2 regions of the Aeromonas sp. FDAARGOS 1414 genome follow, and region 2 is predicted to be linked to the other one. Evidence: predicted binding sites of a transcription regulator. Region 2 holds the regulator's gene; the other holds the start of a gene.

Region 1 (12,177 bases), 1.2 Mb from region 2:
GCGCATGTGGAATGTGTCACCGAGACCCGTCTACATTCGCAGCACTTTTCCAAAACGTCCTATTGTGGCCAAGTAGCGGCCTCATTGTGCCTTGGTTACCTCGCCACCGGCAGGTCCTCCCAGCGGGTGGTGTAGCAGGGGCTCAGGTGCTCTTGTCGCATCATCCACTCAGGCGACCCCGTGCCTTGGCTGGCAAAGCCTACGCGCCCCAATCCCTTGGCTTTGATCTGGTCCATCACTGCCATCAGCGCATCTGATTGAGCGGAAGACGGGGCAAACAGATCGGCCTGTTGCTGCCCCTTGGGGGTGAACTCACTCAGCATGACTCCCCCCTTCTGATAACGGTAACCGTCGCGCCAAATCTGCGGTAGCAGCACGTTCACTTGCTGCAGCAGCAACCGGGTGTCATCGCTAGGGCAGACCAGCCGGACGCCAGCCTGCTCACTGTAGTAAGGCGCTCGTTCGTCAAAGGGGCTGGTTCGCACGAACAGGTGCACCCGCTGGCAACACATCCCCTCGGCCCGCAGCTTCTCGGCTGCGCGAGCCATAAAGCCTGACAACGCTTGGGCCATTTCTCCACGGTCAGTCACGCGCTCACCAAAGGAACGGCTCGAGAGGATCTGCTGCTTCGCCACCGGTTCAACGGTCAGCTCCGCGCAAGGCAGGCCACGCAGCTCCTGTACGATCCGCTCGACCACCACGCCGTATTGGGCGCGCAACCCTTTGGCATCACTGGCCACCAGGTCTGCCACGGTGTTGATGCCTTGTGCCACCAACTTGGCCCCCAAGCGCCGCCCGATGCCCCACACCTCATCCACCGGGGTGATGGCCATCAGCCGGGTGCGTCGCGGCTCGTCACGCAAGTCCACGACACCACCTGTGGCAGGCCACTTCTTGGCGGCATAGTTGGCCAGCTTGGCGAGGGTCTTGGTTGGGCCAATCCCGACCCCTACCGTTAGGCCGGTCCACTGCCACACTCGCTGCCGGATCTGTTGCCCATAGGCTGTCAGGTCCCCGGCAAACGACTCCGACAACGCCATGAACGCTTCATCGATGGAGTAGACCTCAAGCTCAGGGGCCATGGTCTCCAACGTGCTCATCACCCGGCCCGACATATCGCCATAGAGCGCGTAGTTGGAGCTGAATGCCACACCGCCATGCGCCTCGAACTGCTCGCGGATCTTGAAGTAGGGCCCGGCCATCTTGATACCCAGCGCCTTGGCTTCGGGGCTGCGCGACACCACGCATCCATCGTTGTTGGAGAGCACCACGATCGGGCGGCCACGCAACTCAGGGCGAAACAGCCGCTCACAGCTGGCGTAGAAGTTGTTTACATCAACGAGCGCTATAGCCATCACGCTGCCTCAGATTGCCAATCACATGGGTGACCACTCCGAACAACTCCAGGGAGAGGCTCATACAAGGGTCGATAGGCGCGAACGCCGGATTGGCTGGCAACAGCCGCAACCTTGGCTTGAGCTGCAAGGTCTTTACCGTGAAGCCGCCATCGAGTAGTGCAATCACCACATCACCATGGCGCGGGGTGAGGCTCCTATCGACCACCAGCAAGTCACCGGGAAAGATACCGACCCCGGTCATGCTCTCCCCCTCGGCACGCAGATAGAAGGTTGCTGCAGGGTGCGCCACGCAGTGGGTGTTGAGGTCCAACTTCCCTTCCAGATAGTCACTGGCTGGGCTGGGAAAGCCGCAAGAGGCGCGGTGCAAGAACAGCGGGATGGTCACCTCGGCGGGTGATGGGTCTGGGGTTAACAGCTTCATGGCAAAACACCTGTATTTATATACAGCCATTATAGCGCACCACCTTTGAACCAGCGCAAGTCCCGCATGCCAGTGATGGCGTACCATGGCGCCAACAAATAACAAAGAGGTCAGTATGAATCACAATCTGTGTGCCCTACCGAAAGAGCAGCAAGAACGGGTCGAGGTCGAGAAGGCCGCCGCATATGCGGTATGGAAGGAGCGCAACGGTCACTTGGCCAGCGCAGAAAGCGAAGCGAACCAACATCAAGGTGAACTGGGTCGCTACTTCCTTGAAAAGGTCACCTACTTCAAGTCTCGCTGACCCTATCAACACGTTCATCGGTGGCTGTGCAGGTCACTAGCAACAAACCGCATTCCAAACAACTTAACGAGGTACGTATTGTGACGGCATTGGTAGTCAACTTGGTTGAGACCTACTCCAGCCGAGGTGCTTACAAGGGCGCCATTAGCGCTTGGCGGGTTTCAAGTGATATGGCCAACAAAATCTCCACCGTCATTGGGGTTTACAAGTCTCAAGTCGTGGTTGTCATCGAAGGCTGCCAGCTGAAACTCTCGACACCTGATGTCAATGAACTACACGATGACGGGTGTGATGGTCGTTACTTCGTGGTCGGTGGAGACGTTTACGAAGACACCAAAGCTTGGCTAAAGCCGCATCCGTGGTTATTCAAGTCACTGGCCAGCGTACAAGGCCCACGCTACCTGAGCCTCGAAGAGGCCAACCAGATACCTTCAGGCAGCGTCATACTGAAGTAAGCCATATCTACACATCTTGATAGATAAGGTGAGGGAGGCTCGCGCCTCCCCCACTTAACACCACACCTCACACAAGCTCTCAGCCTGTGCCAGCACCAGCTGGGCAGCCTCTTCCTGCTGGTCTGGCGGGTACTTGTACTTGCGCAGGATGCGCTTGACCAACAGACGTAACCGGGCCCTGACGCTCTCTCGGCTACTCCAGTCAACGGTCACGCTGCGACGCAGGCTGGCAGTCAGCTCGTGGGCTATCTTGGCCAGTATCTCGTCACCCAGCTCACGCACCGACGCCTCATTGTTGGCAAGGGCATCATAGAAGGCGAGCTCGTCATCGTTGAGGCCCAAGGCCTGCCCCCGCTTGCTTACAGCGGCAAACTTCTTGGCCATGTCGATCAGCTCCTCGATGACCTGCGCGGTCTCGATGGAGCGGTTCTGATAGCGCTGGATGACCTTGGTCAGCATCTCCGAGAACTTCTTTTCCTGGGAGAGGTTGGTCGCAAACTTCGCCTTGATCTCCCCCTCCAGCAACCGCTCGAGCAGCTCCACGGCGAGATTGCGCTCCGGCAGGTTGCGTACCTCGGCCAGAAACTCATCATCGAGCAGACCGATGTTGGGCTTGTCGAGGCCGACCGCTTCAAACACATCGACCACATCGCCCGATACCACGGCATTGCCGATGATCTGGCGAATAGCCAGGTCGCGCTCTTCGTCGGTTTTCTTCTTCCGGGTGACATCTTTTTTGGTCAGCATCACCTTGACCGCTTGCAAGAAGGCCACTTCCTCTCGTACCGCCTTGGCCTCATCAAGGGTGCAGCAGAGGGTGAATGCCTTGCTCATCGCCAGCGCGTTGTCGGCAAAGCGCTTCTTGCCATCTTCAAGACCAAGGATGAAGTTGGCGGCCCCTGCCAGCAGCTTGTGCCCACCCGTGAGGTAGTCGCTGTAATCGAATCCGTGCAACATGGAGCGCAGTACATCCAGCTTCTCCTCCAACACCGCATAGGCCTCATGGGCATCGACCGTAGGGCGACCACGGCCACGGCTGGCGGTGTACTCCTTGATGGCGCTCTTGAGCTCGTTGGCGATACCGATGTAATCGACCACCAACCCACCTTGTTTGTCCTTGAACACCCGGTTCACCCGCGCAATGGCCTGCATCAGGTTGTGGCCCTTCATCGGCTTGTCCACATAAAGGGTATGTACGCAGGGCGCGTCGAAGCCGGTAAGCCACATGTCTCGCACGATGACCAACTTGAGCGGGTCACTCGGGTCTTTGAACCGCTTCTCAAGCCGTTTCTTCACTTGGGTGGCATGGATGTGGGGCCGCAGCAATGCCTTGTCAGAAGCGCTGCCGGTCATCACGATCTTGATGGCCCCCTTGTCGGGGTCCTGGTCATGCCATTCGGGGCGAAGAGCCACGATGGCATCATACAAGTGCACGCAAATCTCGCGGCTCATGGCGACCACCATGGCCTTGCCATGCTGCGCCTGATTGCGCTCTTCGAAGTGGGCCACCAGATCGGCGGCAACCCGCTCAATTCTTGGCTTGCTGCCAACCACCTTCTCCAAGGCTGCCCACCGTGACTTAAGCTTGGCCTGCTCGCTCTCTTCCTCATCCTCGGCCAGCTCATCCACTTCGTCGTCGATGTGGGGAAGCTCTTCGTTATTAAGTGACAACTTGGCCAAGCGTGACTCGTAGTAGATAGCAACCGTGGCACCATCGTCCTTGGCCTGCTGCATGTCGTAGACGTGGATGTAGTCGCCAAAGACGGCGCGAGTGTCGCGGTCTTCCGCTGATACGGGCGTACCGGTAAAGGCCACGAACGTCGCGTTGGGCAGCGCGTCGCGCAAGTGCTGGGCATACCCGACCTGATAGCGCGCAGCCCCTTCTGCAACCTTGCCTGGCGCTTTGAGCGAGGCGCTGAAACCGTATTGGGTTCGATGTGCTTCATCCGCGATGACCACGATGTTGGCACGGTCGCTGAGCACCGGAAACGAGTCCTCATCCTCGCCGGGCATGAACTTCTGGATGGTCGTGAACACGATGCCGCCGGAGGGCCTGTTGCCAAGCTTGTCACGCAGGTCACCTCGCGAACTCACTTGCACCGGCTGCTCGCGCAGCAGATCTTGCGAGAGTGAGAAGACCCCGAACAGCTGGCCATCAAGGTCATTGCGGTCAGTGATGACGACGATGGTCGGGTTCTCCATCGCGGCGTCTCGCATCACTCGCGCCGCAAAGCAGGTCATGGTGATGCTCTTGCCACTGCCCTGGGTGTGCCACACCACCCCGCCCTTGTGGCTACCGTCTGGACGCGACGCCAGCACCACCTGCTCAATGGCCGCCCTGACCGCATGGAACTGATGGTAACCGGCGATCTTCTTGACCAACCGGCCATCGTCTTCAAACAGCACGAAGAAGCGCAGGTAATCGAGCAACATGGCCGGGATCAGAATGCCGCGCACCATGGTCTCCAGCTCGCCAAACTCGCCGTAGGGGTCGAGGTTGACCCCATCCACCGTGCGCCACTGCATAAAGCGTTCGGCATCCGCAGACAGCGACCCCATCCGCGCCTCGCTACCATCGGAGGCAATCATGATCTCGTTGTACTGGAACAGGTCGGGGATCTGCTCCTTGTAAGTCTGCAGTTGGTCGAATGCCTTCCAGATGTCGGCATGCACGTCGGCCGGGTTCTTGAGCTCCAGCACAACCAGCGGCAACCCGTTGACGAAGAGGATGATGTCTGGGCGTCGGGTGTGCTTGGGCCCTTTGATGGTGAACTGATTGATGGCCAACCACTCGTTGCCGGTAGGGTTCTCGAAGTCAACGAGGCGGACAAAGTCCCCCACCGTCTCGCCATCCCGCTGGTACTGGACTGGGACCCCATTCACCAGCAGGCGGTGAAACGCCCGGTTGGCCGACAGTTGCGCCGGGGTATCGAGATTGACCACCTGCGCCAGCGCGTCTTCACGCGCTACCATCGGCACAGACGGATTAAGGCGTGCTATAGCGCCTCTCAACTGGTCGAGCAACAGCACCTGATTGAAGTTCGCACGCCACGGGTTATCAGAATCGGGGGCAACGTCGTAGCCACACACCACACGATAGCCCACCTCGGCCAACCACCCCAGCACCTCTTGTTCCAACTGATCTTCGGTCATGCACCATCACTCATCAACAGGGAGAAACGCCCGTCAGGCGGGCTCGGTGGGTCTCAGTGGCAAGCGCAGTTCGCACGCAGAATCCGCCCCCGGCTGGCAAGGCAATATCAGCCGGTGGGACGAACTGGCAGCCAAGTCAAACGGCAAGACCCACAACGTCAGGCGGGCATCATAACAAAAAGGTTCGAGTGGAACTTTGAGCTGGCTCCATGATGGATAAATCAATACCAGATGACCATCATCTTGCTCGGTCAGGTACTTGTGGCCGTAGGCAAACAGTTGGTAGAGGTCACCCTGGCTGATGCCGTACTTGCCGTCACGGTCGCTGCTATCGAGCCGCTTCCACTTCACATCCATCACCCAACGCTTGTTGCTGTGCTGCAACAAGAGGTCCGGCTGTAACCGGAACATCTGCTTGCCTTGCTGGGTGCAAAGGTACTGACTGGCCACCTGTGCCTTGAGGTTGGCATCGGGCAACAGCTGCTCGCGCAAGCACGACTCTACATAGCGCTCGAACAGCTTCTCCATGGGGAACAGCAGGCTGATGCCGCGCCACTCACCATTCAGGGCACTCGGCATGGCACGATAGAAGATGAGCTCACACCACGGCCGAGCCCCTTGATAGTGAGCCATCAAGCGGTCATGTCGCCACAGTCTGAAATCCCCTTCCACATCGCGGCTGGCAGGCACATCCACCAGCAAGTGGCGCAGCTCCTGTGCCAACCGCCAGTTGTCCGGGTGCTGAGTCGCATTAGCGACGGTCTCCAGCGCCCGCTTGAGCAGCCGGTTCTCGGCCCGGTCGGGCAAGAAGAGGTCGTAACGTAACGCAAAGTGGTGGCCCCGGCCCGGTGGCTGGCGCATCTGCCGGGCGACATCCAGCTGACCACGCAAGAACGGCTCGGTCGCCTCAAGACGCTGATAGTCACTGCGCACGCCACGTTTGACCAGCTGATCGAGCTCGGCCAGAAAGCGCGCGATAACCCACTCGTTGAGCGGCATATCAAAGCGTTCCAGCGACGCCTCCGCCGTTTCACGGGGTGGCAGATCCAGGGCTCGCTCCAGCATCCGGCGGATCAACTCACGACCATCCTCGAGTGGATCATCCTCATTGGCGGTCTTGGGCAGGATCTCGATCACCTGCCCGGTGGGGGTCTCTATCACCCCCACGTAGTTGTCCAGTTGCAAGGTCCGGCTATCTTCCACCTGCGCAAGAGCGGGTGCATGGCTTACCTTGTAGCGCTGGCTCAACCGACATAACCAATCGAAATCAACCGAGTCTATATGGGCAAGCGTCAGCGTATTAACAGTGTTATCTCTAACAGCTAGCCGACCATACTCACGAACCGTGATGGGAGCCTTCACTGCGCCCCCTTGTCACCCTCGACGGTCAAGGCATATGCCTCAATACGCGTAAACGCCTTCTCATTGATGCTCCAACGTTGGCGTTGTCCCCCAACCGCTATATCACCAAGCAGGGTCTTAAGTTCGAGCTTGGGCGCCTCGAGGAACATCGCCTCAGCCTTGCTCTTGCGATGATCATTTAGCACCCAAGCGATGCGCTGCCAGTCCTCAAAGAAGTACTCCTGCAATAGCGGCAGGATCTGATGCTGGAAGATGTATCCCAACTGCGCCAAGGTTGGCTTTGCAGTCGCTTTGAGCGGCATAAAGTAGGCATGACCGAGGCAATGGTCGCGGTCCAACAGCACCTCGATGCGCTGGTTCAGCGTGTGCAGCAAGCGGCCTACGTCTACCTTGTGCTCCTCATCCTCGATGACCACGCCATTAAGCAGCTCGGCCCTGGGCGGCATCTCTTCAAACACAAAACGGCGACGCAGCGCGATATCGAGTCCGGCCAAGGAGCGGTCAGCGGTGTTCATGGTGCCGATAAGGTAGAGGTTGTCCGGTACGCTAAAGGGGCGTTTGGAGTAAGGCAGAGTAGTGGTCAGCGCCTCGCTTGCCCCAGCTCGCTTGCTGGGTTCTATCAGGGTGATCAGCTCACCGAAGATACGCGAAACATTGCCCCGGTTGATCTCGTCGATGATCAATACGCGTTTGTTTGATGGCGTGACGCCAGGTTCACTCTGCGACCCAGCTTGTGATGCTGTGGCATTGACCAGAGCAAGCAGCTTCTCCGGGATCAAGGTCGGAGCCTTCAATTCATAGAGCGTCATCTGGCTAAAGCGGCCGTTGATCAGCTCGCTACTAGGTAAAGATGGGGTGAACTGGCACAGCCACTTGACAGGGCGAACCTGAGCGTAACTCTTGCCGTACTCGGGGTGCGGCTTGCATTGGTAGTCTCCAATGATTTCGCCAATGGCTCGGAACTTGAGATTACCGTCGGTGACTACGACCAAATCGCCCCGTTTCATGCGGGTGACCAAGGTCAGCACGCTGGTAACGTTGTAGTCATATGCGTTGTCAATCTTGCCAAGCGATTGCTCCAGCAGCGCCTGCACCTCTTCACGGTTATTGCACTTGCTGTAATCATGTTCGCCACCATACCCCAGACGGATCACCCCCTCCTCAATGCAATCATCAAAGATGTGGGCATCATCCCCTTTGGTATTGCCAAGCGACATCTTCCAGACCCGACGTCCCTCCAGCGTCATCGCCTCATGACTGTCGCTGCGCGTGACTTTGGCGGCCACCGCGTCACACATGCGCTTGAAGACGCCATCAACCACGTCATAGGTCAGTTGACCACTGTCTCCGTCACTCTCGGCACGGATCCCCTCCACAAAGTCTTCATAACTGAAGCTCTGGTGGAAGGTCACAAAGTCGATACGTCCCTCCTTGACCAGCTCGTCAAAGCGCGTTTTAAGCGCCTTGCGGGCCTCTGGGCTCTCATCATCGCCGTGTTGCGCCAGACAGTCGGGGTCGAGAATGGCCAGCGCCTTGTTGATGGTGTTATAGGTTTTGCCAGTACCGGGCGGGCCGTAGAGGATCTGGTTCAACGGTGCGTTTGTCTTGGGCATCACCGGGTTGTCGTTTGCTTCGCTCATGGTGTCATCCTCATCATCACTCCCGCTATCGTCCTTGTCTGCCTTTGGTGGTGCCAGTCCCAACGACTCGTCATACAGGCCCAACATAAAGCCATATGGGGTCAATTCAGGTAACGACTCGCGGGCCAGGTCGTAATAGCGCATCAGCCGCTGCATACGCGCCATCGGCTGGTGCTTAGCGGGGATATCCTCCTTCGGCCACCCCAACACCGTCAGAAAGTGCCCAAGATGCTCACACGACGAGATGGGCAGCATCCGCTTGGGGTGATAGCAGGTCACCAGCCGCAGCTTGCGGCCATGCCCCATGGTGACACGCGGCTCGACCCCGGCCTGCTTGTAAAGTGCCTCGTCATTATCAATCCAGCTCAGGTCGCCATCAGGGTCGGCGGCGGCTACGCAGTGCTGCACCTTAAGGGTGTAACGCAGCGCCCCTTCATCACCCAACTCGACCAAGCGCTGGTGCTTGTAGACGGTGCCATCTTTCTGGAAGTAGAGCAGGTGACCACGGGAAGTACCGGGCATATAGCGGGCCAGCACGGGTTGCAGACCACGCTCAATCCACCAACAGAACGAGTTGCCATCCCCCTTGCCTACGCAGTACTCATCAAGGGTCAAGTTAGGCAACGAGTCGAGCGGGAACAGCTCTATAAATTGGCGATAGAGCTCGCTCTGTGCGCTGTCGAAGTGGGCTCTGTCGCCCATCGTCTTGAGCTGAGCCAACAAGCGCGGGAAGTGTTCATTGGTAAAGGCAGTGGCGTTTACAACAGCGGCCGTCATACAGCGAGGTCCTTCAGTTGTTGTTCGGCATCCGGCAAGCGCAGTTGGCCGGAGATCAGGCGGGGTAGCAGGGTGTCGCGCAAGTTGGCGAGGGTTTGGGCTTGCCGATGGTTTTCGGTAATCTTCTGTTGGAGAGGGGAGATGACATCGTTAAATGCCATTGCCACCTTTTCGCTAGGCACGGTGACAAGATAACGACCCAATACGTCATTTTGCACACGCTGACGCCCACTCGTACCAGACATACTTTGGATTGCGTGCTCACGAAATGCCGGGTGACGAGCTAAGAGGTAGCCATGATAGGTCGGTAATGGAGCCTTCGGGCGTAACACCACAAACTCGGTAGACCCCCATCCAGTTTGCTCTTGGGCTAGGAAGTCAACAAACGCTGTTTTGCCATTTTCAAGGCAAGGTGTGATCCGAGCCAGCAAGGTATCACCGTTGATAAACTTGGTGCCAGAACCCATTTCGCGGTCTGCCACCCCAGCTACGGTATGCCCACTCGTCGCAACACTTGCCATATCCAGATAAGGAGCCATCTCCCCTTTCTTCAGCTTTCGTGTTGGATTGATTTCATAGGCCTCGCTCAATGGTGATAGGCTCCACCCCTTCGGCACCATGCCAAGGTCTGGCTCTTCGAAGCAGTCGGGGAACAGGGCCGCAACCTCGGGGGCCAGACCTGCTAGTTGTTCGCCACGAGCGCGTGCATGAACAGGCTCAAAGTCAACAAACCACGACTTGAACAGCGCCTGCGCGATGGCCTCCAACGTGGCATTAGTCTCGCGCAGTAGTCTCTCTCTTTGATTTAACATGTTCAAAATGCATGAAATCTGGTGACTTTCCCGATAGGTAATATTTGGGCAAGGGACTGATTCAATAGTCGCTGAACTGATGTTTACCTGATTGGCACTGCCGGTTGCATTGGAAACTAAAAACTCTTGGCTTGTTTTCTGAGTAAGCACATAAAAGAGAAAATCTTTATCAATAGCCTGGCCTTCCTTAAGGACCAGCTTGCCAACGCGTTGGTTGATTAAAGCTGTAGGCTCGGACTCCCAAACTCTAGCCACTCGGCCAACCAGCGACTCCGGCGCGCTAGGACCTGAGCCAGTCATGGAAATAAGAATGTCACCATAACTAGTACGCCATTTTTCACATGCAAGCGCGATATCCATGTTGACATAGGCACAGTCACTATATTCAACATAACCATGGCGAACATTTTTAATTTTAAGTACTGGTAAGTACCCACTCTGCTGAAAGTCTTTGCTTTTGAATGCATAACCCCCTTGAACAGTTGCATATTGTCCAATTGTTGTTAGCTCAAAATACATAACCCAGCCCCCCCAGCTTCTGCTTAATCAACTGGTCCAGCTCGGCGCCCTTGGTCATCTGGTCACCGAGTTGTTTGGTTAGGCGAGCCATCTTGTCGGCGAAGGCCTCATCGTCCTCCTCCACCTCTTCGGCGCCCACATAGCGGCCGGGAGTCAATACATGACTATGTTCCGCAATCTCGGCCAACGTCACGCTACGGCAGAAGCCCGCAACATCTTCGTAAGGCTGATCGCACTCTCCATCCCCTTTCCACGCGTGGAAGGTATCGGCGATACGGGCAATCGCGCTCTCATCGAGTTCGCACTGCACCCGGCTGATCATGGTGCCCAGCTTGCGGGCATCGATAAACAGCACCTCGCCCTTGCGGTGGGGCTTGTTCTTAGCGAGGAACCAGAGGCAGGCCGGGATCTGGGTGTTAGTGAAGAGCTGACCCGGCAGGGCCACCATACACTCCACCACGTCCGCCTCCACCATGGCACGGCGAATGTCGCCCTCGCTATTCTGGCTAGAGCTCATGGAACCGTTGGCCAACACGATACCGGCGCGGCCATTGGGCTTGAGGTGGTAGAGCATATGCTGCAGCCACGCATAGTTGGCGTTGCCCGCAGGCGGCGTACCGTAGACCCAGCGTGGATCCCCCTCGAGGCTGCCATGCCACCAGTCGCTGATATTGAACGGCGGGTTAGCCAGCACGAAGTCTGCACGCAAGTCAGGATGCTGATTGCGGGTGAAGGTATCCCCGTTTTCGCGCCCGAGGTTGTAGTCCATCCCCTGGATGGCGAGGTTCATCGCCGCCAGACGCCAAGTGGTCGGGTTCGACTCTTGACCGTAGATAGAGACGTCACCCAGCTTGCCGCCATGGGCTTCGATAAACCTCTCCGACTGCACGAACATGCCGCCTGAACCGCAGCAGGGGTCGTAGACCTGACCATGATGGGGAGCAAGCACCGCCACCAGCGTTTTGACGATGCTGGCAGGCGTGTAGAACTGCCCCCCCTTCTTGCCCTCGGCACTGGCAAACTCGCCTAGGAAGTACTCGTAGACCTGCCCCAGGATGTCGCGCGCTTCACCGACATCACTGCCAAAGCCAATCTTGGAAACCAGATCCACCAGCTCGCCAAGCTTGCCATCGGGCAACTGGGCACGGGCGTAGCGCTTGTCGAGGATGCCCTTGAGGCGCGGGTTCTCCTGCTCGATCAGGGTCAGCGCATCGTCAATGCGCTTGCCGATATCGGCCTGCTTGGCATGGGCCCGCAGCCCTTCCCAACGCGCGCCTTCCGGTACCCAGAAGGCATTCACCTCACGGTAGTAATCACGGTCTTCCAGCTCCTCGGCCAGCAGATCATCGTCACAATCGTAGAGGAAGTACTCGTCG
Region 2 (12,177 bases):
TGTTTCGTATGACGGTTATTCCGGCTGCTGCGGCTGCTGGCGCACCCAGAGGTCTGCGTATTTAACGAAGGTGGAGTGGGCGGAGAGGATCGCCAGCAGCAGCCCCTGCTTGCCATCGAGGAAGCCCGCTTTGAGCAGGTACATCTTGAGGAAGCAGCCGACCGCGTGGATCAGCCCCTGACTGAGAGAGCCCTTCTTGCCGCGAGCGGTGCGCTGATCGGCCCAGGCGCGGGCATAACCGGCCGATTTCACCAGATAGTGCTCCAGATCCCGATAGGTGAAGTGGAGCAGGTCGCCATGAATGTTGACGATCTTCATGTTGGCCCGTACTTCCACCTTTTCGTGCACCAGCGCCTCGTTGTAGCTGGTGAGTGCCTTGGGGTAGAGGCGCAGCACCCGATCCGGATACCAGCCGCTGTGGCGGATAAAGCGGCCAAACACCCAGGAGAGGCGCGGGATCGAGTAGATGGTATCGCTGGCCGGATTGGCCATCACGTTGGCGATGGCGGTTTTCAGCTCGGGGGTGAGCCGCTCGTCGGCATCCAGCCACAGCACCCAGTCGGACAGCACGTGGGACTGGGCCAGTCGGCGCTGTTTGCCAAAGCCCGGCCACTTGGCGTTGACGAAGAAGCGGGCGCCAAACTCGGCGGCAATAGCCGGGGTCTCGTCCTGACTGCCCGAGTCCAAAATGACGATCTCGTCCACCAGTCCGTCGAGGGAGGCGAGGCACTTGCGCAGGTTGTCGGCTTCATTCTTGACGATCAGAACGGCAGCCAGAGTCGGTTTTTTCACGAAATGGGGCTCACGGTTATTGCCCGGCTGGCGGGTCGAATGCGTATTGATGGGCCATTCTAACGGAAAAACGGGTCAAAGAGAGAGCCGCCATTGCCCGTTTCTGCCAGCTGTTTACCTGCCCGGCTGGCGTTGCGTCTCTTCAGAAGACCTGTGGAAAAATGAGACGGCAGAGGTACCTGGCAAGGATCTTCTGTTATTTATCCGACCATTGCATGTGGTGCGTAATCTCGCCAGGCTGGGGGAAGGTCGCCGCTGGAAAAATGAGGAAGTGAAGGTGCCTAGCAGGGATCTTCTGTTATTTATCCGACCATTGCATGTGGCGCGTAATCTCGCCCAGTTGGAAGAAGATCGTCACTGGGAAAATGAGACGGCAGAGGCGATTGCCAAGGATCTTCTGTTATTTATCCGACCATTCTTGGGGCATAATCTCGTCCAGTGATGATTAACCGCCGGGCCAGACCCGAGAGAAGACGCGTAATGAAAATATTGGTGATCGGCCCCTCCTGGGTCGGCGATATGGTGATGTCCCAGAGTCTCTACAAGGCGATCAAGGCCAACCATCCCGAGTGCGAGCTGCACGTGATGGCTCCCGCCTGGTGCTGCGCCCTGCTGGAGCGGATGCCGGAGGTGGACAAGGCGATCACCATGCCCCTCGGCCACGGTGACTTCAAGCTGGTGGCGCGCCGCCGCCTCGGCAAACAACTGGCGGCCGAGAAGTACGATCAGGCCATCGTTCAACCCAACTCCATGAAGTCGGCGCTGATCCCCTGGTTTGCCCGCATTCCGGTGCGTACCGGCTGGAAAGGGGAGCACCGCTTCGGCCTGCTCAACGATATGCGCAGCAACAAATCCGCCTTCCCGCTGATGGTGGAGGGCTATCTGGCGCTCGCTTATCCCAAGGCGCAGATGAAGAGCCGGGCCGATATTCCGACCATTCCGCACCCCTCTCTGCACGTCGATCTGGTCAACCAGAGCAAGGCGCTGGAGCGACTGGGGCTGGATCGCGCCCGCCCGGTGCTTGTGCTCTGCCCCGGTGCCGAGTTTGGCCCGGCCAAGCGCTGGCCGGAGGGGCACTACGCCGTGGTGGCCCAGCAGCATCTGGACGAAGGGTGGCAGGTGTGGATCTTCGGCTCCAACAAGGATGTACCGGTAGCCAATACCATCCGGGATCGGGTCAACCTGCTGACTCGCCCCAACTGCCACGTGCTGGCGGGCAAGACCAGCCTGCACGAGGCGATCGATCTGATGGCGCTGGCCAGCCGGGTCATCTCTAACGACTCCGGCCTGATGCACATCGCCGCCGCCCTCAACCGGCCGCTGGTGGGCGTCTATGGCTCCACTTCGCCGCTCTACACCCCGCCGCTGGCGGATCGGGTCGAGATCGTTCACACCGACATCGAGTGTCGCCCCTGCTTCAAGCGCACCTGCAAGTTCGGCCATCTCAAGTGCCTGATCGACTTAGCGCCGGAGCAGGTGGTCGATGCCTGCAAGAAGCTGGAGCAGAGTCAGTAAGATGCCCTACCGTCTGCTCTACAACCTGCTGATCCATCTGGGATTGCCGCTGGCGCTGCTGGCGCTCTACAAGCCGAAGAAAGGCAAGCCCGGCTTTGGCAAGCGCTGGGCCGAGCATCTCGGGCGGCTGCCCGCCACCGGACAGGAGGCGCCGCTCTGGATCCATGCGGTGAGCGTGGGGGAGACGCTGGCCATCACGCCGCTCATTCGTGCCCTCAAGGCGGAGCGGCCCGATCTGCCGATCCTGCTCACCACCACCACCCGCACCGGCGCCGATCAGGCTGCCAGGCTGGGGGATCTGGTGATCCATCGCTACGCGCCGCTTGACTACCCCTGGGCCATTGCGGCCTTTCTCGACACCTTCAAGCCGCGCGCGCTCTGGGTGATGGAGACCGAGCTGTGGCCGAACTGGCTGGCCGCCTGCGAGGCGCGCCACCTGCCGGTGACAATCATCAACGCCCGCCTCTCCGAGCGCTCCTGCCAGCGTTATGCCCGTTTCCACGGCGCCTTCGACGCCCTGAGCCGGCCACTGACCCATCTGCTCTGCCAGCATCAGGATGATGCCGACCGTTTTGCCCGCCTCGGCATCGATCGTTCGCGGCTGGCGGTGACTGGCTCCATCAAGTTCGATATCCAGTTTGGTGACGAGGTGCAGACCAAGGGGCGCGCCCTGCGCCAGCAGCTGGGCGCCGAGCGGCCGGTCTGGATCGCCGCCAGTACCCATCTGGGTGAGGACGAGCAGGTGCTGGCCGCCTTCGATCTGCTGCTCAAACGCCAGCCCGACGCGCTGCTCATTCTGGTGCCGCGCCACCCCGAGCGGTTCGACCGGGTGGCTGAGCAGTGTGACCCTTACGGCTGCGTGCGGCGCACTGATGGTGCTGCGGTGAGTGCGGAGGATAAGGTCTATCTCGGCGATACCATGGGCGAGCTGCCGCTGATGCTGGCGGCGGCCGATGTGGCCTTCGTTGGCGGCAGTCTGGTGAAGATTGGCGGTCACAACCTGCTGGAGCCGGCAGCCCTCGGCAAGCCCTGTCTGACCGGCCCCGCCTACTTCAACTTCAGCGACATCACCCGCCAGCTGGTGGCTCAGGGGGGCGCCGCCATCGTGGCCGATGCCGCCGAGCTGGGCGAGCGGGTGACCCAGCTGTTTGCCGACGGCAACGCCCGTCGCGAGATGGGCGAGCAGGCCCGCGCCGTGGTGTTGCGCAATCAGGGTGCGCTGGCGCGCACTCTCTCGCACTGCCTCACTGCGCTGGAGAACGACTGAACCCATAACGAGCATCGCACTGGCTCTGGATTTTCAACTGCAAAAGTGCCAAAGCAGCTAACCGTTCCGTTTCAATCCCCATCAAAGAGGCAACCATGTTCAAGGCTCTGTTACTGGAAAACCAAGACGGCAAGACTGTTCCAACCCTGACCCGACTGACCGAGAGCCAGTTGCCGGAAGGTGAAGTGCGGGTAGCGGTCGTTTACAGCTCCATCAACTACAAGGACGGGCTGGCCATTACCGGCAAGGGCAAGATTGTGCGTCAGTGGCCGCTGGTGCCCGGTATCGACTTCGCCGGTACCGTGCTCGAGTCTGCCGACAGCCGCTATAAGCCCGGCGACAAGGTGGTGCTGACCGGTTGGGGCGTGGGCGAAGGGCATTGGGGCGGTATGGCCGAACAGGCGCGGGTCAAGGGGGACTGGCTGGTGCCATTGCCCGCCGGGCTGGATGAACGGCAGGCCATGTGCATCGGTACCGCCGGTCTCACCGCCATGCTCTGCGTGCTGGCGCTGGAAGAGGCGGGCATTACTCCCGAAAGCGGCGAGGTGCTGGTCACCGGTGCGGCAGGCGGTGTGGGGGCCACCTCGGTCGCCCTGCTGGCGGCCCTTGGCTATCAGGTGGCGGCGCTGACCGGTCGTCCCGAAGAGCAGGGCGCCATGCTGACCGCACTGGGTGCCAGCCGCATCGTGCCGCGCAGCGAGCTGCAGGTGCCTGCCAAACCGCTGGAGAAGCAGCTTTGGGCCGCTGCCATCGATACCGTCGGCAGTCAGGTGCTGGCCAAGCTGCTGGCCCAGATGAACTATGGCGGCGCTGTGGCAGCTTGTGGGCTGGCGGGCGGTTTCGATCTGCCGACCAGTGTGATGCCCTTTATCCTGCGTAATGTGCGGTTGCAGGGGGTCGATTCGGTGATGTGCCCGTTTGAACGTCGCCAACTGGCGTGGCAGCGACTGGCACGGGATCTGCCTGCCAGCTTCTTTGAACAGGCGGTCACCGAGATTGGGCTGGAGCAGGTAGTGGAGGCCGCCGAGGCCATCACGCAAGGCCAGATCGCCGGCCGCACCTTGGTCAAACTTTGAACTCTCTCTGACTGGCGAGCCCGACAATTCTGGATAAAATTGGAGTGCGGGTGAACTATCCAAGGAGAGTGAAGATGGGTGGACACAAGCCGGATTACGACTCCTCTGATGATGATTGGGAGCCGGATTCTTGGGAAGAAGAGCTGGATCAGTGGGAAGAAGAAGGCTGGCAGGACGATGATCCCTTCGATGACCCCTTCAACAACCCGTGATCCATAGCATTGAATGAACAGGCGGGCATTGTGCCCGCCTGATTTTTTTGGTGCGCTCACAGGGTGGATGCAAGTTGCTTGTGGTCATCCCCTGGCTGGTCAAGAATGAACAGCTCAAACGACACTCAAGGATGACTATGCGACTTTCCATCATATTGCTGGCGGCCCTGCTGGGGGGCTGTGTCTCCAACGATGACCCTTGCGAGAAGGTGTGGAGCGAAGTGGGGGAGGCTGACGGCAAGCTGGGCTTCACCACCGAACGGGTTGAGTTCCATCAGGGCCAGTGTGGCAAGAAGGTGGATACCGAACTGTGGAAGCAGGGACATCAGAAGGGATTGGCATGGTATTGCCGCCCCGAGCATCTCTATCTGGCTGGCCGCTCAGGCGAGGAGTATCGCGGTGTCTGCCCGAACGATACCCAGGCGCGCAGATTGTTCGAGCAGGGACGACAGGGTTGGACCGATCAATAGTGCACTGACCGTGAGGGGTTACTCCTCTTTCAAGCGGAGTGGCAGGCAGAGGTAACCCTTGTCATTGGCGCTGCGGGCGCACTTGCCGCAGACGAATTTCGGCTTGCGAACAATTTTGCGCAACGCTTTGAGATCCGTGGGGATCTCGTGGCGACGCCACTCACACAGGGTCTTGCTGCCCATAACGACTACCTCTAAGACTCGACGGCCGTATTGTAATCGATTTTCATTTCGAGTGAATCGGTAAAGCTCGCTTATTGGCCGTTATGCCAATAAGCGATTGTTTCGGGAGGGATTACTGGTAGAGGAACTTGGTGAAGATAAGCTCGCGCACCGCTTTCTTGCCAGTCTCTTTGACCAGCAGTTCGTTGACCTTGGTTTCGCACTCCTTGCGCAACTCTTCACGGCTGACCAGGGATTTGATCTGCTCGGCGCTCTTGCTGCCCATCAAACGAATGATGGTATCTCGGATGAGCGGGTCATGCTGCTCCAGCAGCTTGAGGTCGGCTTCGTTTTCCGCCATTAGCTCCACCGTGACTCGGACATAACCGAGGGTTTTGCCGTTGCTCAGGTAGTTGGTGATGATGTCGGGGTCGAGCGCGTGGTAGGAAAAGCCCGGCTTGGCGGCTGCGGCTGCTTCTTCTCCCTCTGCGGGCGGCTCTTCTTCGGATGAGGCTTGTACATGCAGCGCACCACAGCTCAGTAACAACACCAGCAGAATTTTGAAGATCTTCATATAGATGGCTCATCAGCAAGAGATAACCCATTTTTGATGTTGCCATCGGGGCCGTCAAGCACGGATGTTCTTACATTTCGCTATTGATTTACGGATAATAAACCGGATTTTAACCTGAACACGGAAATCTCTGGATGGTGAAGCTGTGAAGTCCGAGTTGACTGTTCCTCTCACGCCGTTAAGCGGGTGGCTGGCCCCCGAATGTTGTGAATTGCCCGCCAGCTTGCGCCCCTGGCTGCTGGAGCCCGGCTCCATGACCCGGCGGCTGCGTCAGCACAATCGCCACTTTTCGGTGGAGTGGCTGGGCAATCACCCGGTCGCCCTTACTGCCGATGAGCAGTGGCTGGTGGATTCGGCCTCTCCGGCCGGTACCTGCCGCGAGGTGATCCTGCACGGGGATCGTGGGCCCGCCGTGCTGGGCTGGACCCTGTTTGCCGATGACGCATTGCAAGGGAGCGGCATTGCCGAGCTTGGCGAGCAGCCGCTGGGTGAGCGGGTATTTGGCCATGAGCCTGCCCGCCGCGATCATCTGCAGTTGGCCCGTTTCGATATTGCCGCCAATCCCCGTTGCCCGGCCGCCACTGTCTGGGGGCGTCGTTCCCGTCTGTTTCTGGGGCAGTGGCCACTGCTGGTGCACGAGCTGTTTCTGCCCTCTCTCGTCTGTGACAAGGAGCTGGAGTGAATCTGTTAACCAAGGAGCGGGGACTTGCCTATATGCAGTTGGCCCGCGTCGACAAACCCATAGGCACTCTGCTGCTGCTGTGGCCAACCCTGTGGGCGCTCTGGCTGGCCGCTGGTGGCCTGCCCAATCTCTGGGTGCTGGCCGTGTTTGTGGTCGGCGTCTTTCTGATGCGCTCGGCAGGGTGCGTGATCAACGACTATGCGGATCGCAACTTCGATGGCCACGTCAAACGCACCGCAGGTCGCCCCTTGCCCACGGGCAGAGTCAAGCCGTGGGAAGTGCTGGCGCTCTTCTTCGTGCTGGCGCTCATTTCGTTTGGTCTGGTGCTGACCATGAATCCGCTCACCATCGGTCTGTCGTTTGTCGCCCTGCTGCTGGCGGTGAGCTACCCCTTCATGAAGCGCTTTATCTCGAATCCCCAGCTGGTGCTCGGGATGGCCTTCTCCTGGTCGATCCCGATGGCCTATGCGGCGCAGGCGGATGCCCTGCCGCTGGTGGCCTGGCTGCTCTTCTTTGCCAACCTGCTCTGGACCGTGGCTTACGACACCCAGTACGCCATGGTGGATCGGGATGACGACCTCAAGATCGGCCTCAAATCCAGCGCCATCCTGTTTGGTCGTTACGACAAGCGGATCATCGGCGCACTGCAACTCTCGACGCTGCTGCTGTTGCTGGCGGTCGGGCAACTGATGACGCTGGGGGGCTGGTATTACTGGGGATTGCTGGGAGCGGCGGTGCTGTTTGTCTATCAGCAGCGGCTTATTCGTGAGCGGCAGCGGGAAGCCTGCTTCCAGGCGTTTCTCAACAACAACTATGTGGGGGCGCTGGTGTTTGCCGGTCTGGTGCTCGATTACCTGCTGGCGTGACATGTTCCCGCGCAGACTCCGATAAAAATGAAGGCCGCATGATGCGGCCTTCTTTGTTTGCGTTGCAGATCAGAGCTGATTGCCTGCCTGAATGGTGCGGCGGATCTTGTTGCTCAGCAGCGGCACTATGTTGTCGGCCAGCGCCTGGAAGCGGCCGAGATCCGGCTTGCACTCGGGAGAGAGGTAACCCTCCTTGCGCAGCGTGTGGATCAGGGTGCTGAACAGCTTCTGGTCGAAGAACTCGGGGGCGTTGATGCCGTGCAGGGTGCCGAGGCGCTCTGCCATCATCAGGCCGTCCGCCTCCAGCTGCTCCGCCTCGATATGAGGCTGTGCCAGCACCCGGGTCAGCACGATGGCGTAGCGTTGCAGGGTCTCCTGAATGCTCTCCGCCAGCAGCAACAGGCGCATCTGGTTGGCCGGATTGACCCAGTAGCCGTCATCGCGGGTCTCGATCAGTTGCTGGGTCTGCAGGGCGTCTAGCAGGCTGTCAACCAGCGCCGGCAGATCCTCCTCTTCATAACGCAGGAACAGCTCGGTCTTGAGCAGCGGATAGATGTCGATGCAGCGGGCCATGATCTCGCTGCGGGAGATCCCCTCGCACCGTTCGATCAATGCCGCCACCAGAGAGGGCATGGCAAACAGGTGGAGGATGTTGTTGCGGTAGTAGGTCAGCAGGATCGCCTGATAGCGGTCGAGACTGATGATCTGCCCCAGCTTGTCCTCGCTCACCTCGAACTTGTTGAGCTCCATCGCCTGATCCAGCAGGGTCTTGGCATCCTCATCCGGAATGGTGCTCTGCGGGCTGTAGGGCACCGCCTTGAGCAGATCCAGATAGGTGTTGAGCTGGGCCTGCAATTCGTCGCGGGTCAGGGCGTGGCGCTCGGCGGCCAGCAGCGCCAGCGCGCTCAGGGTCAGGCCGTTGACCGCGGCCGCACCGTTGATGCGGGTCATCAGCAGTTCGGCCAGATTGTTGACGGTGCCCGCCATCCACTCCGGACGCTCCTCTTCCCCGATGTGCTTTTTCCAGTCGGGGATATGTTCGCTCAGGTAGCTGTTGAGGGTCAGCGGCTCGCCGAAGTTGACGAAACCACGGCCGTAGTTGCGCAGCTTGCGCAGGATGCCGAGCACCTGCAGGAAGCTCTCTTTCTCCTTGCGGCTCCCTTTGAGCTCGTTGTGGTAGGTGTTCACCTCCATCACGTGCTCGTAGCCCAGATAGACCGGCACCAGAGTCACCGGCCTGTCCAGCCCGCGCATCATTGCCTGCAGGGTCATTGCCAGCATGCCGGTCTTGGGCGGTAGCAGACGGCCGGTACGGGAGCGACCACCTTCGGTGAAGAACTCTACCGAGTAACCCTTGGCAAACAGCAGGTTGAGGTATTCCCGGAATACCGTGCTGTAGAGCGGGTTGCCCTTGAAGGTGCGGCGAATGAAGAAGGCGCCGCCGTGGCGGAAGATGGGGCCCGCCGGCCAGAAGTTGAGGTTGATGCCTGCCGCGATATGGGGTGGCACCATCCCCTGGTGGTAGATGACGTAGGAGAGCAGCAGGTAGTCCATGTGGCTGCGGTGGCAGGGAACGTAGACGATCTCGTGCCCTTCCTGCGCCAGCTGGCGTACCTTCTCGGCGCCATTGACCGACAAACCGCGGTAGAGCTTGTTCCACAGCCAGCCGAGGAAGCTCTCACCCAGGCGGATCAGCCGGTAAGAGAAGTTGGAGGCGATTTCGTCCATGTAGCCATGGGCACGCTTTTGCGCCTTCTCGAGGCTGATCCCCTCGCGCTGGGCCTCCTCTTCAATCGCCTGCTGGATCACCGCGGAGTCGAGCAACTGCTTGAACAGCAGGTTGCGGTTCGGCAGTTTCGGGCCGGTGGCAGCCAGCTGCTGGCGGCTGAAGTGGGTACGGGCCACTCGTGCCAGCTTGTGGGCGATGGCCTCGTCGGTGCCGTGTTTGTCGGCCATGTAGCGCAGGGAGAGGGGCGGCGAGAAGCGCACCAGATTCTCGCGACCCTTGAGGATCACGATAAGCGCCTTCTTCAGCCGGTTCGGCGCCAGGCTGCTGATGATGTTGAGGCCGGAGGCTTCTTCCCCTTCCCGACCCGGAGCGCGGCCCCAGAACAGGGTGACGGGCACCACCTGGATATCCAGCTCGGGATCCTGCTTGTGCAGATCCAGCAGCTGGTGGAACTCCTGCAGGAAGGGGAGCGGTTTGCTGCGTTTGCCAAACAGGGGAGGCGGACGGTCCAGACAGACATAGCGCGGCAGCAGCTGGCCGTTCAGTTCCAGCGGCGTGAAGGGGCCGGGCAGACCGAGATCCTCGCAGCACTGCTGCAGGGTCATCAGGTCGGTGATCGAACTGGTTTTCAGGGCATAGACGATGGGTCTGGCCGGATCCAGATTGAGTTCTGTGATGGGATTTTCCGGCAGGCTCTTGTGATTGACCAAGCCGCTGACCGGCCATTGCAAGATGGCTCTGGAAATCTTCTGTCCTAGGGACATGTGCGTCTGCTCTCCAAAAAAATGCGGCGTGAGCATAGCAAATCGACAGCCCCTTGTCGCCGAGAGGTACGATGAGTCGGCTGCGCAGGATCAAAACAGCAGTAAATGAGGGGTCTGTTGCGACAAATGTCAGCTGCGCCTTGCCTTGGCCACTGCACTGTATATACTGCCAGTGTGCTGTATAAAAAGACAGGTGCCAATTCTATGAAACCCCTTACCCCCCGCCAGGCCGAAGTGCTGGAGCTGATCAAGGTGAACATGAGCGAGACCGGTATGCCGCCGACTCGTGCCGAGATTGCCCAGAAGCTTGGTTTCAAGTCGGCCAATGCGGCCGAAGAACATCTGAAGGCCCTGGCCAAAAAAGGGGTCATCGAGATCATGCCGGGCACGTCCCGCGGCATTCGCCTGTTGCTCGAAGAGGAAGAGGTGCTGGAAGAGAGCGGTCTGCCGCTCATCGGCAAGGTTGCCGCCGGTGAACCTATCCTGGCTCAGGAGCATATCGAGAGCCACTATCAGGTGGATCCCGCCCTGTTCCACCCGCGCGCAGATTTTCTGCTGCGGGTGCAGGGGATGAGCATGAAGAACATCGGTATTCTGGATGGCGATCTGCTGGCGGTGCACAAGACCCAGGAGGTGCGCAACGGTCAGGTGGTGGTCGCCCGTCTCGATGAGGATGTCACCGTCAAGCGCTTCCAGCGCAAGGGCAGTCAGGTATGGCTGCTGCCGGAAAATGAAGAGCTCTCCCCCATCGAGGTGGATCTTTCCTGCCAGCAGCTCACCATCGAAGGACTGGCTGTCGGGGTGATCCGCAACGCCGACTGGATGTAATTATCCCCGCCAACTGCGTTTGTCACACGGCCTCCTTCGGGAGGCCGTGCTGTTTCTGGCGCACTTTCCCTGTCATATCAAACAGATCATCGGCTGCGGCATTTTTGTCCTGTGCGACCGGCTACCAATCATCCATTTCAGATATATGCTCAGATCAGTGCCCTGTCGCTGAGACAGGGCTTGGCACCTCCCTCTGACCATCACAATGTGTCGGTACGGGAGGGCCGGTAACAACGAGAATCGGGCAGTGCACCTTCACGGGATATGAAGGGGGAGTGGGGAGATCCCGAGCCTTGTCGGGCAAAGGGGACCACTCGTAATGGTTGCAGATAGTCGTGACGGGCCTGTTCCCAGTTCAGGCCGACGAAGCAACATGACCTGTCGGTCAAGGAGGACTGGTATGGCATCAAGATCGCCATGGGATTCAGAGGCTGGGGTTGCGCCAGCGGAATCGTCAATCACCCGTTTTGTCAAAGGTAGCCGGATGACCTGGTTTTACGGTCTCTGGCTGCACCATCGTGGTTCGCACTGGACGCTCTGGCTGGGATGCCCGAAAGAGAAGGTGGTGCGTCTGGTGCTGCTGTTCAAACGGGGTCACGGTGATCGCCAGGGGGAAGAGGGCTGGCTGGCCCCCGTGATTCCCATCGGCGTGCGGGCCATCGGCAAGATGTTGCAGCAGGGGCGTAACGCTCGCCCCTGAGCAGAAGAGACCAACAAATCCATCCATAACCGGCCCCCGAGGGGGCCGGTTTTTTTATGGCCGCAACTGGCGATTAATTATGCCAAATGGTCGACTCCTGACAGGGCGTTGCACAAGGTTGAACCACCTTGGCGGCTCGCTGGGGTACAATGCCCCCCTCTTGTCCGGTCACTGCTGGCCATCTGCCTCGAACTGAAAGGGTCTCTTGTTATGATGAAGCTCCGCTATCCCCTGCTCTTTCTGCTGCTGACTGCCTGTCTGATCCTGGTGTTCTACGCCACGCAGCCAGAGCAGCCGGAACAGGCCGACTACTATCCAGCGGGGCGGGACATCAATGATTTCGCCTTTACCGATGCGGACAACCAGCCGTTCACTCCTGCCAACCTGAAGGGGCACTGGACCTTCCTGTTTGTCGGTTACACCTTCTGCCCCGATATCTGCCCCACCACGCTGGCAGATATGCGCTCCGTCTATGACCAGCTGAAGAAGATGGCGCCCGACAGTCAGGTGGTGTTTATCTCGGCGGATCCCCAGCGTGAC

The links. The regulator LexA, encoded in region 2, represses DNA repair genes until DNA is damaged. The targets are predictions, from matches to a motif close to ANCTGTNTNNNNANACAGNT.
Region 1: a site for LexA is predicted at 1,788-1,807, ahead of umuD (translesion error-prone DNA polymerase V autoproteolytic subunit). Genes of this name have one in related genera too.

What each region holds. Positions count from the first base shown of each region.
Region 1 is NZ_CP077210.1:2,345,481-2,357,657, forward strand. It holds gene umuC (translesion error-prone DNA polymerase V subunit UmuC) at 96-1,355, opposite strand; gene umuD (translesion error-prone DNA polymerase V autoproteolytic subunit) at 1,336-1,779, opposite strand; gene I6L44_RS10315 (DUF3283 family protein) at 1,895-2,083, shown strand; gene I6L44_RS10320 (acyl-CoA synthetase) at 2,254-2,538, shown strand; gene I6L44_RS10325 (type I restriction endonuclease subunit R) at 2,593-5,691, opposite strand; gene I6L44_RS10330 (McrC family protein) at 5,725-6,939, opposite strand; gene I6L44_RS10335 (AAA family ATPase) at 7,050-9,470, opposite strand; gene I6L44_RS10340 (restriction endonuclease subunit S) at 9,467-10,801, opposite strand; gene I6L44_RS10345 (class I SAM-dependent DNA methyltransferase) at 10,791-12,177, opposite strand, start outside.
Region 2 is NZ_CP077210.1:3,523,749-3,535,925, reverse strand. It holds gene I6L44_RS15990 (glycosyltransferase family 2 protein) at 16-792, opposite strand; gene I6L44_RS15985 (hypothetical protein) at 842-1,234, shown strand; gene waaF (lipopolysaccharide heptosyltransferase II) at 1,273-2,307, shown strand; gene waaA (lipid IV(A) 3-deoxy-D-manno-octulosonic acid transferase) at 2,309-3,574, shown strand; gene I6L44_RS15970 (MDR family oxidoreductase) at 3,670-4,650, shown strand; gene I6L44_RS15965 (hypothetical protein) at 4,725-4,862, shown strand; gene I6L44_RS15960 (DUF2799 domain-containing protein) at 5,000-5,332, shown strand; gene I6L44_RS15955 (hypothetical protein) at 5,351-5,515, opposite strand; gene I6L44_RS15950 (flagellar basal body-associated FliL family protein) at 5,628-6,068, opposite strand; gene I6L44_RS15945 (chorismate lyase) at 6,214-6,750, shown strand; gene ubiA (4-hydroxybenzoate octaprenyltransferase) at 6,747-7,616, shown strand; gene plsB (glycerol-3-phosphate 1-O-acyltransferase PlsB) at 7,686-10,109, opposite strand; gene lexA (transcriptional repressor LexA) at 10,314-10,937, shown strand; gene I6L44_RS15925 (hypothetical protein) at 11,422-11,637, shown strand; gene I6L44_RS15920 (SCO family protein) at 11,848-12,177, shown strand, end outside.